3 regions of the Ruegeria sp. H8 genome follow, and region 1 is predicted to be linked to each of the others. Evidence: riboswitches for the same ligand, from Rfam matches in the RefSeq annotation. Region 1 holds a riboswitch; each other region holds the start of a gene.

Region 1 (3,271 bases):
TGAGCGGGCGCAATTCGTCACGTACGGCTTTGGCGATAACCTGCTGTTCTTCGGCGCTGAGAGACGCCACCGAACCGCTGGCCTGCGTCACAGCAGCCGAAGATGAATCACCGTTCTCTGCCACGGCAACGCCCATGATCCGCGCGACATCTTCGGCAGACATCGTGACTTCGGCCACATGCCCGGCGCCAAGGTCGGCAAAGAAGGTGTGCGCCACGGCCGAGGTCGGCGTGTAGACAAAGAAACCGTCCGCATCCGTTACCGATCGACCCAGCTCGGCCCCATCCGGGCCGGTGACAATGACCTCGGTGCCGCTTGCCATGTCGCCGTTGGAAAAGCCGATTTCGCCCTCGATGACGTCTCCCGACTCGAAAACGCCGGCTATGACCTTGTGCGCCAGGGCAGGCACAGGTGAACAGCACATGGCCAGTATGACAACCAGATGCTTCATGTGGCTGCTCCTCTGAAAAACAGCTCGGGCTTGACCTTGCGTGCCAACAACACGGCGAACCCGGTCAAAATCGCCTCGATGGCCATGACAGGAATATGGGCGAAGAAAACAAGCTTGGCGGCAGGCAGAAATTCATCCCCCGACAGCGCCAGCGAAAACGCGACCATGCCGGTTGTCGCCGCAATCGCAAACGCGCCGCCGATGCCCCCCCAAATCGCACCTTGCAAAGGCGTTCCACGCGCGATCAGACGACCGAACAACATTCCGGCCACCACCGCGGGAAAGGCGATATTGACGGTGTTGATCCCCAACACCGTCAACCCGCCAAAGCCGAAAAAGACCGCCTGTAGCAAAAGCCCGACGAACAAAGCCGGGAATGCGGCCCAACCAAGCAGCAGCCCGGCCATGCCGTTGAGGATCAGATGGACCGACGACGGACCAATGGGCACGTGGATCAACGATGCCACGAAGAAACTGGCTGACAGCACGCCCGCAGTGGGGATGCGATCAAGATCCAGAGACCTGAGACCCATGGCGATCCCGCCCGCGGCGGCTATGGCGCCGCCAATTACAACCGGGTTGGAAAGGGCTCCGTCGACGATGTGCATTTGGGGTTACTCCAGATCCCAGGCGCGGATCCAGATGACCGCATCCTGGCTGAGTTCTTTGCCCTCATGTTCGGTTGCCGGACCGGAACCAAGGGCGGCGAAACCCCAGTAACCGGCTTTTGGAACGCCGAACGAAAAATACCCGTTGTCGTCAGATATTGCGACCACCGCACCACCCGGCATTGGTGACGCCTTCGGTGCAGAAGCGGCCGAACTTTCCATGTCGGGTTCGGCTGCCATGTATTCGATCTCGATCTCGGCCCCCGCAACCGGCTGACCATCAGCCAGCACACGGCCCGTGAAAGTCGAACCCGCGATGATGTTGGTCGGCTTGTTCAGCGGGATAATCTCGGTCGGCAGACCCACGGGATTCATCCAATCGGTCGGCAATTCGTTGCGGTTCAGGAAGGCTTTGGTGAGCTGTTGGATATAGATGTCTTCGGATTCCTCGTAATAAGGCTGAGGAACCGTCACCAGCACATAGTCGCCCGACCGTTTGACCGGGACACTGCCTTTGAACGCCGCGCCCTCGTTCTGCCCGCCGGTGAACCGGATAGGTTCCAGCGTGTCCAGTAAATCGGTCTTTTCACCGTTGTGGATCACATAGAATTCCTGCGGCTTTTCAAGATCCATGACATGGCCATTCTCGAACGGATGCCAGAAAATCAGTTTGACCGGTACATCGCCCGGTTTCTCGATCATGGTGTCGGTGGTGTATTCCAAAAGGAAATGCGCATTTACTATGGCAGGAAGAGCCATCGCGGCAGCGGCTGCGCTGAGCAGCGTTTTCATGAACAGTCGTCCTTGTCCCGTCGCGCAAATCCCGGCGCGAAATTCGTTTTGACCACGGGACATTCAACGCCAAATTACCCTTTCAGGCATCCTGGTCCGACGCACATCCCGTCGTCGATTAGGAGTGCCCGTTAGAGGGCACATGTCCGGCAGGTATCCTGACTTGCGGGTCAAAGCGTTGGACCGGCCTTCCCGGGCAAACCCCAGTGGCGTTTCAGCCCTGCTCGTCGCTTACAGTTGCGGGTGCAGTTGCGGATTTGGGCCAGAGCCCGCACCGCATTCCCTATTGATTCCAGAGCAAGCCCCGGAACCGGACATGCCGAGCGGCTTGCCAGACAACTCAGCCTTCCGTCAACGAAAATGTGTTACGGCCATCGAAAATAATGAGCTCGGCAGTTTGCGAGAGTGAACCAGTTTGTGAAACGTCCAAGGCGGCAGGGTTCGTTCCTGTCTAAGCTTCTGAAAGATACCTCTCCGACAAGGGCAGGCTTGCCGCGCCCAAAGAGCGTGCTTCCGGGCCTACGGTTCCTGCCAGCACAACGGGGCGCTCGAGCCCGGTCATGTTCAGCTCGGACAGTTTGTCTTCCACCATTTCAACCAAACGCGCCTTGATGTCCTGCGGCATCCAGCCGTCAATCTTCACGCATTCGAAATCTATCAGGCTACAGGATGAGACAATCGCATGGGCAATCCCGCTTGCCGTCCGTTTCAACCAGTTTTCCAGTTGAACGTTTGGCACATCCCAACGCTGGGTCGTTTCCCAGATGGAATGCGACGTGACACCTGCCGTGGTGATTGCACGCTCGAGCACGTAAAGGCTGGCCACATCGATGAGCGGTCTGACACCGCCCGCGCCATCGGGCACAGGCAAGGGGCCGATTGCCCCCGCGTTTCCACGCCCCGAAAAGATCGCGCCATTGAGGACCACACCGCCGCCAATGAAAAACCCGATATAGAAGTACAGGAAATCCCTTGGCCCATCAGCCGGACCGAATACCAATTCCGCCCCACAAGCCGCAGTGGCGTCATTTTGCAGGAATACCGGAATATCGAGGCGACGCGCCAGGTCAGCCTTCAGGTCTGATACGCGCCACGGGTCCATTTCTTCCTGAGGAACCTGAAGGGTCTGGGCCCAGTCCCACAGATAGAACGGCATGGCAATTCCAAGACCCGCAATCCTGCCTTTGGCCTCGGGCGACATGGATGACATCATTTTGCCCAGACTCTCAGTGGAAAACTCCAAAGTGGCCTTCGGCGTTGGATAGTCATAGGTTCGCCGCTCGCGCTGCCGCACATTTCCGACAAAGTCAGTCAAAACCAGCTCGGTACTGCGGCGCCCGACCTTGAGCCCAAAGAAAAACGCACCATCCGGGTTGAGGCGCATGGGAACGGAAGGTTGCCCGACTTTCCCGCGGACCGG
Region 2 (3,271 bases), on a different contig from region 1:
GAGCGGGCTGTGACGCTATCTTCGGCCGAGTATAAGTATGCGGTCGAGCCGATTTTTACATGTGGGTAGAGATCATTGATATGGGCCATGATCATTCTAACACATCCAGAACTTGCGCGACCACCGATGCTTCTGGGCTGAGGTGTACCGTGGATTCTGAGATAAGTATCTCGATCCCCAACGTATAGATAAAGGGCTCGAGAGCCGAGAGCATTACTTGGCCCGGGTTCCATGCCATCCCGGAATTCCGCGTATTCGGGGTTGAGCTCGATCATTGAAGCCGTTGGCGTCCAATGTGGCCATTCGACCTTGCGCCGGATAGCATAGGTACCGGGCTCGTAAAGGTTCCCACGCGCGATCGCTACGCCATAGCGCATTGCTGTGCCGCCTTCCTCGATATGGTAAAGATAGCGCGCGACGGCATCGACATGGATGTCACCGGGAACCAAACCATCATTTGCTACGACACGTCGTGGTAAAAAACGGTCATGAACGCCCCATGGATTTGAGGTCGCTGGATCGTAGTCAAATGGCGTGACCTGGCTGTCCCAATAGGTCTTTTGCGACGAGGTTGGCCATGTTTTGGCGATCAATGGACTGGCCGCAGACGCCGAGAATAGCGCTGTGGTTGATTGAATGAAATGGCGCCGTGTCAGCATAAGTCTCGTCCTGGTTCACAAGTGTAATGTGGTTGCATCGCATTTTTGCGATCAAATTCGAGTCTTAAAGCCTCTAGCAGCTAGAGCTTCAAGAGGTTTCAGGTAACGCTTGGTTTACCTAATGGACCATGTCGCCGGTTGCGTGAATCCTGCATCGGTCGAGTCTACTTCGGACTAGGTCGCAAAGACATTTGACAGAAACGAAGCCGCCATTGTAGCGGTGAATTGTTTTCGGTTCCTGATGGCGGAAGCCAAAAGGATTAAAAGGGAATACGGTTCGGTGTTTTCAATGGCGCCAATTCCGTAACTGCCCCCGCAACTGTGAGCGGAGAGCGATGCCAAGACACCACTGGTTCGTAATGGAACCGGGAAGGTTGGCGGAGCGAGCACCCGCGAGTCAGGAGACCTGCCGTAAAGCGCCGGGCTATGCCCAGACTGAACCTGTCGGCCTTACGGTCGATTCAACCTGACAAGCCGCCGGGTGAGGCGGTAGGGAGAAAGAACATGCATATCGAACCGGGCATCGTGAATGGTGCCAAAATCGCGCTTTCCTATGTTACCGCCGCAGGTGCGGCTACTTACGCAGCGAAAGAAACGTTTTCCACATTGCGTGCGAATGGACCTGCATCTTTTGCTATGCGCTCGGTGCTCGCCACCGTTGGGGTTTTCCTTTTCTTCGAAGTCCTGCCGCATTTCCCGGTTGGTGTCTCTGAAGTCCACTTCATCCTGGGGTCGACGCTGTTTCTGCTTCTCGGTGCTGCACCCGCGGCTTTTGGATTGGCAGCTGGTCTCCTGATTCAGGGTGTTTTTTTTGCCCCGTTCGATCTTCCGCAGTACTTCATCAACCTGACCACTCTGCTGGTGCCGCTATTTGCGCTACAAGCACTGGCCAGCCGCATCATCGCTCCCGGCACAGCATATGTTGACCTCAAATATGGCCAAGCTCTTGCGCTGAGTGCGACGTATCAGGGAGGAGTAGTCGCATGGGTTGGGTTCTGGGCCTTCTACGGCCAGGGTTTCGGCGCAGAAACCATGGCTTCGGTTCTATCCTTTGGCGGTGCTTATATGCTGGTAATCGTCATTGAGCCGATTGCTGATCTGGCAGTGCTTGCGGCAGCCAAGGCGATGCGCGGTTTGAACAGTACAGGTCTGGTGACTCCGCGTTTGTACAACGCTGCGAAAGCTTGACCAAAGTTTGAAGCGGTGTCCTAAAATTGGGTTGCCGCGAAAAAACCGGTAGTCGCAGCTCCAAAGATTATTGTGGCGCGTCTCGAGGGCGCGCCACATTGTTTTTAGCCACTAAAAACCTGTACCCAACGATCAGGGTGAATCGGGTCCTGTATTCGTAGGAAAAGATACCTCGTTTCCTTCCACGTTTTGATCCTGTTGGTAACATTGTCCAGAACCAAATCGCCTTCACTCGAGCGATAGACTAGAACAGCATGGCCATTGCGATTGGTGTCCAAGACAGTCGCAATTAGTAGCTTCGTAGGATCCAAACCATTCTGCACAAGTTCAAACTTCTTTTGCAAAGCGAAGTCTTCGCAATCTCCTGACCCTTGCGTCGGCAGTGTCCAGTATTCTTTTGTCCCATATTGGCTTTGATCCGAAACTGCTCGGATTCTCCGATTGACGCGCGTGTTGATCGTTTTAACGATCTGATTTTCTTTTGCCACGGACAGACCAGAGCTACGAGCGCTCGCGCACGCCCACGAGTAGTCTTTGCACAGTGATTTGGCACCGGATGGCGCTCCAATCTTTTTGTCAAGACCGATCGAGGGAAGCTCAGAGGCTTGCAATGTAGCGGCAGACACAAAAAAGCTGCATATAAAACAGACCATTGGGAGATAACCCAGCAGGTTTTTCGATAACACTCCCTGAACTAAAGTGGGATTTGTCATATCTGCCTTCTCCATGCTCGTTCCTCTAAAGTATCCAAACTTCCCCGGCCAATGTGTTTTATTCCAAGCCTTCATGTGCTTGGGGAATTGCAACAGCTTCTTAGCCTCTAGGGGTAAAGCGGCAAAAATTTGCAGATTCTTTGGTATTTCTTCCTTAGTTGACAGCATCAGAGCATCCACGCCATCACCAGCCCGGCATAGCTAACAGAGCGAATTAGAGGGTAAGCTGATCGCAATTCTCTCATTCAACAATAATACAACAGAGATCGGCCGTCATCGCTGAGGGTTACGGAATACCGGGACAATGAAGCCGCTCCTCCGCAAGCTGAGATAGCCAGTTTCGGTTTTCCAGGCGCTGCAATTAGTGGCCGCTAATGACATCTTTGACGAAAGGCTCGTTGAGCAACGCCGTTAGCAGGGGGCATGAGGCCGCACCCTCGGTGCAGGTCTGCACAAGTTCTGCCAGTGCTTGCTCCAACCGTTGGAGGGCGGCGATTTTTGACCTGACGTTGTCGAGATGTCTTGTTGCAACGTATTCGACGTCACGACAAGCTTGCTCGGGCGCTTTGGACAATTCGCGAAGTGCGCATGCATCCTGAATGGTAAAGCCAAGATCGCGGCAGCGTTTGATGAATCTGAGCTCGGAGATTTCCCGTTCCGTGTATGCGCGGCGTCCCGAGGCGGTTCGACCGGCTTTCTCGACTATGCCTT
Region 3 (3,271 bases), on a different contig from region 1:
GTCCGTGGTGTCATGAAGGAAAAGAAACTTCGCAACCGGTGATGGCGGGTCGGGGCCTGGCCCGTTCTGCGCCGCGTCTGATCAAGCGATCAGTCGCGGCCAAACCGCTGCATTGCGCCGGGCAAATGCTCCGATATGACCAACCTCGGACAACCCGAAATCGGCAGGGTTCAGCAGGTGGCGGTTGGCATCGGGGCCGTAAAGATCCGCAAGCCGCCAAACCGCGTCCGGCGGCACCATCTGGTCGTCCTCGAAGGTGAACAAATCCACGGGCGTTCCAGAATCCTTCCACTGCGCCGCAGGTAACTCATGCCCGATTTCAGGCACATAATTCAAAGTTGCGGTACACCATTTGCGCCACTGCCAATAGACCGATGCCGGCAGATCCGAGCCGAACCCGATCGCCTTTCCGGGAAGGTAGCCAAGGGCTCGGGCCAAAAGCGGGGCATGACCATACCAGAACAATCCTGCCAAACCCCGATAGGGCCACGGGTGGTCGCTTACGGTTACCAGCCCCGAACAAACACAGATCATCCGGTCAATCAGATCGATATCCGGCTGCACAGGCCCCAACATCGCGCCGATCGAATGACCGATGGTCCAATGCTGCGAATCGGGAAACCGTCTGCGCATTTCCGCCCGTGCCGCGGGCATGTCGATCAAGGCCCAATCCGCCATGGTCGCACGCGATTCTTTCAGGCGGCCAGTCAAGGAATGCCCGTAATCGCGATAGTCATAGGTCAGGCAGGCCATACCCTGCTCGGCAGCAAGCCATCGTGCGAAATGACGGTAATAATCGCGCGGCACACCCGTTGCACTGTTCAGCACGACGACGATTTCGGGCGAGGTCAGCGGGCTGTACAATCGGGCAGACAGTGTTTTCTGCCCGGACGGAAAGCGAAACTCTTCGGTCAATACCGTTTGCTCTGTGTCCAACATGATCTCTGGCTTTGCGCTTGGTAAATCCGGTTTCCGAACCTCAACGCCCTCGACACTATGCATGAACCGACACCGTATCCAGCATGACCAAGCGTCCGGTCAAAAGATCGGCTTGACTCGATGCGTGCTCAAACGCTAGCGGTTGTGTGATGGTTTCCGGCCTCCACAAGGGGTCGGGATGAAAAGGGAACACGGTGCGGTAATGTCTGGTCAAACAGGCAACAACCAAATCCGCGACTGCCCCCGCAACTGTAAGCGGTAAGCGATGCCGAAACACCACTGGCCCCGAAGGCTGGGAAGGTCGGCAAAGCGATGACCCGCAAGTCAGGAGACCTGCCATCGGAAACGAAACCGAAACTCGGGCGGGGTGTCCGGGCAGGTCCTGACGGCATCACGATGTCCCACCTGTCTCAAATATCCTGTCCACCAAGCGCGGAGGGCGCAGGATGATCTGGAAGACAAAAACACATGAATTCAGTGCGACAGTATGTCAGCGGACGGGCAAAACCTGCCCCGCTTTGGCGCGGCTGGCGCGCTCGATATCCGAAGCCATGGCCCAGGCGACCTCGGCCACAAGTGACGATTTCGAGATTGAGGGCAGCAGCGAGCTGTCACATTGCACCGAAGGATGTCATGCAATTTTCCGCGCGCGATCAGACAGCCTTCGTGTCTTTTGCGGCACGCAGCCCGAAACCGCGATTGAGCCGCTGAACGGCTATGCCGACCTGATCTTCGGAAACACGTTCAGTGCGATGCCATCCGGCGTCGTGAATCCCCCACCCTGCGCGATGATCGAAGTTTCCACGATCCGGCCTCGGAAACCTGTTTGCGCGCCCGCGCAGATTTCAATCTGAATCCAGACTGACCTGTGCCTGGGCGCGCCGAGAGGCCCAGGCCAGTTGCGCATCCGTTTCGACGGCGCAAGGGCGCACCGCCCGCAATCGTTGCAGCGCCATGTCCGCGCGTTCGCCGCATTCGACCATCAGCCGCAGGACAACCATACCTGACCTGCCACATCCCCCGCGGCAGTGCACCAATACGCGACCTCCGCCGGACAGCGCGTGCCGGGCCGCGGCGCTGACGGACGGCCACGCGTCATCAATCGCTTTTGTCGGCGCTCCGAAATCTTCGATCGGCAGGTGAACCCATCGGCTGGCGCGGCTTTGAATATCGCTGCCAAATTCCTGCGCCCCGTCCTGAAGCATTTCGACATCCGTCGTCATCGAAACAACAAGCCCCGGCTGCCAGGCTGCGATCATATCCAGATCGCTGGAGTAATCTCCGCCGCGTCCGGGCATCGAGGTCAGTGCCAGCGTTCCGCCACCGACTTGCAGGGCGTAGATCACCAACTGCGACATGAATCCTGTCCTCCCCAAAGAACTCTTTACAAAAATGAGCCGTTAAATCCGCTGATGCAGTCTAGTGCGAAAGCGACTCGTTTCTAAATCAAAAATCATCGCGCCCCGCTGTGGACGCGGGCAACGGTGGCCACTACGCTGTGCCCAAGCACCGAATCCCAACGAGAAGACATGACAGACAGCTCCAGCCCCGCCTATCAGGTTCTCGCCCGCAAATATCGCCCGGAAACCTTTGCCGATCTGGTGGGTCAGGATGCCATGGTGCGCACCCTGAAAAACGCGTTCGCGGCCGACCGGATCGCGCAGGCCTTCATCATGACCGGCATTCGCGGCACCGGCAAAACCACGACCGCAAGGATCATCGCCAAGGGGATGAACTGCATCGGACCCGACGGAACCGGTGGCCCCACGACCGAGCCCTGCGGTCAGTGTGAACATTGTGTCGCCATCATGGAGGGCCGCCATGTCGACGTGATGGAGATGGACGCCGCCAGCCGTACGGGCGTCAACGACATCCGCGAGATCATCGACAGTGTCCGCTATCGCGCCGCCAGCGCGCGTTACAAGATTTATATCATCGACGAGGTTCATATGCTCTCGACCAGCGCGTTCAACGCGCTGCTCAAGACGTTGGAAGAACCGCCCGCGCATGTGAAGTTCATCTTTGCAACCACTGAAATCCGCAAAGTGCCTGTCACCGTGCTGTCCCGCTGCCAGCGTTTCGACCTGCGCCGGATCGAACCCGAAGACATGATTGGCCTGCTGCGCAAGATCGCCGAAGCGGAAAACGCCCAGATCGCCGAAGACGCGCTGGCGCTGATCACCCGAGCAGCGGAAGGATCGGCCCGGGATGCGACCTCGTTGCTGGATCAGGCGATTTCGCACGGGGCTGGCGAGACGACCGCCGATCAGGTCCGTGCAATGCTTGGACTGGCAGACCGTGGCCGGGTTCTGGACCTTATGAATATGATCCT

The links. Region 1 has a riboswitch for cobalamin ahead of ACR0A2_RS21945 (DUF4198 domain-containing protein). Riboswitches for the same ligand answer to the same signal wherever they lie in the genome.
Region 2: another riboswitch for cobalamin. It lies ahead of ACR0A2_RS19010 (energy-coupling factor ABC transporter permease); the one in region 1 lies ahead of ACR0A2_RS21945 (DUF4198 domain-containing protein).
Region 3: another riboswitch for cobalamin. It lies ahead of ACR0A2_RS21100 (hypothetical protein); the one in region 1 lies ahead of ACR0A2_RS21945 (DUF4198 domain-containing protein).

The regions. Positions count from the first base shown of each region.
Region 1 is NZ_JBQFNY010000018.1:20,009-23,279, reverse strand. It holds gene ACR0A2_RS21955 (cobalt ABC transporter permease) at 1-451, opposite strand, end outside; gene cbiM (cobalt transporter CbiM) at 448-1,059, opposite strand; gene ACR0A2_RS21945 (DUF4198 domain-containing protein) at 1,066-1,851, opposite strand; cobalamin riboswitch at 1,983-2,181, opposite strand; gene ACR0A2_RS21940 (ROK family transcriptional regulator) at 2,303-3,271, opposite strand, start outside.
Region 2 is NZ_JBQFNY010000010.1:100,565-103,835, forward strand. It holds gene ACR0A2_RS19005 (L,D-transpeptidase) at 1-659, opposite strand, end outside; cobalamin riboswitch at 875-1,087, shown strand; gene ACR0A2_RS19010 (energy-coupling factor ABC transporter permease) at 1,164-1,847, shown strand; gene ACR0A2_RS19015 (transglutaminase-like cysteine peptidase) at 1,952-2,740, opposite strand; gene ACR0A2_RS19020 (MerR family transcriptional regulator) at 2,922-3,271, opposite strand, start outside.
Region 3 is NZ_JBQFNY010000015.1:8,797-12,067, reverse strand. It holds gene rsgA (ribosome small subunit-dependent GTPase A) at 1-42, shown strand, start outside; gene ACR0A2_RS21105 (alpha/beta hydrolase family protein) at 82-939, opposite strand; cobalamin riboswitch at 1,073-1,294, shown strand; gene ACR0A2_RS21100 (hypothetical protein) at 1,386-1,793, shown strand; gene ACR0A2_RS21095 (protein-tyrosine phosphatase family protein) at 1,785-2,297, opposite strand; gene ACR0A2_RS21090 (DNA polymerase III subunit gamma/tau) at 2,469-3,271, shown strand, end outside.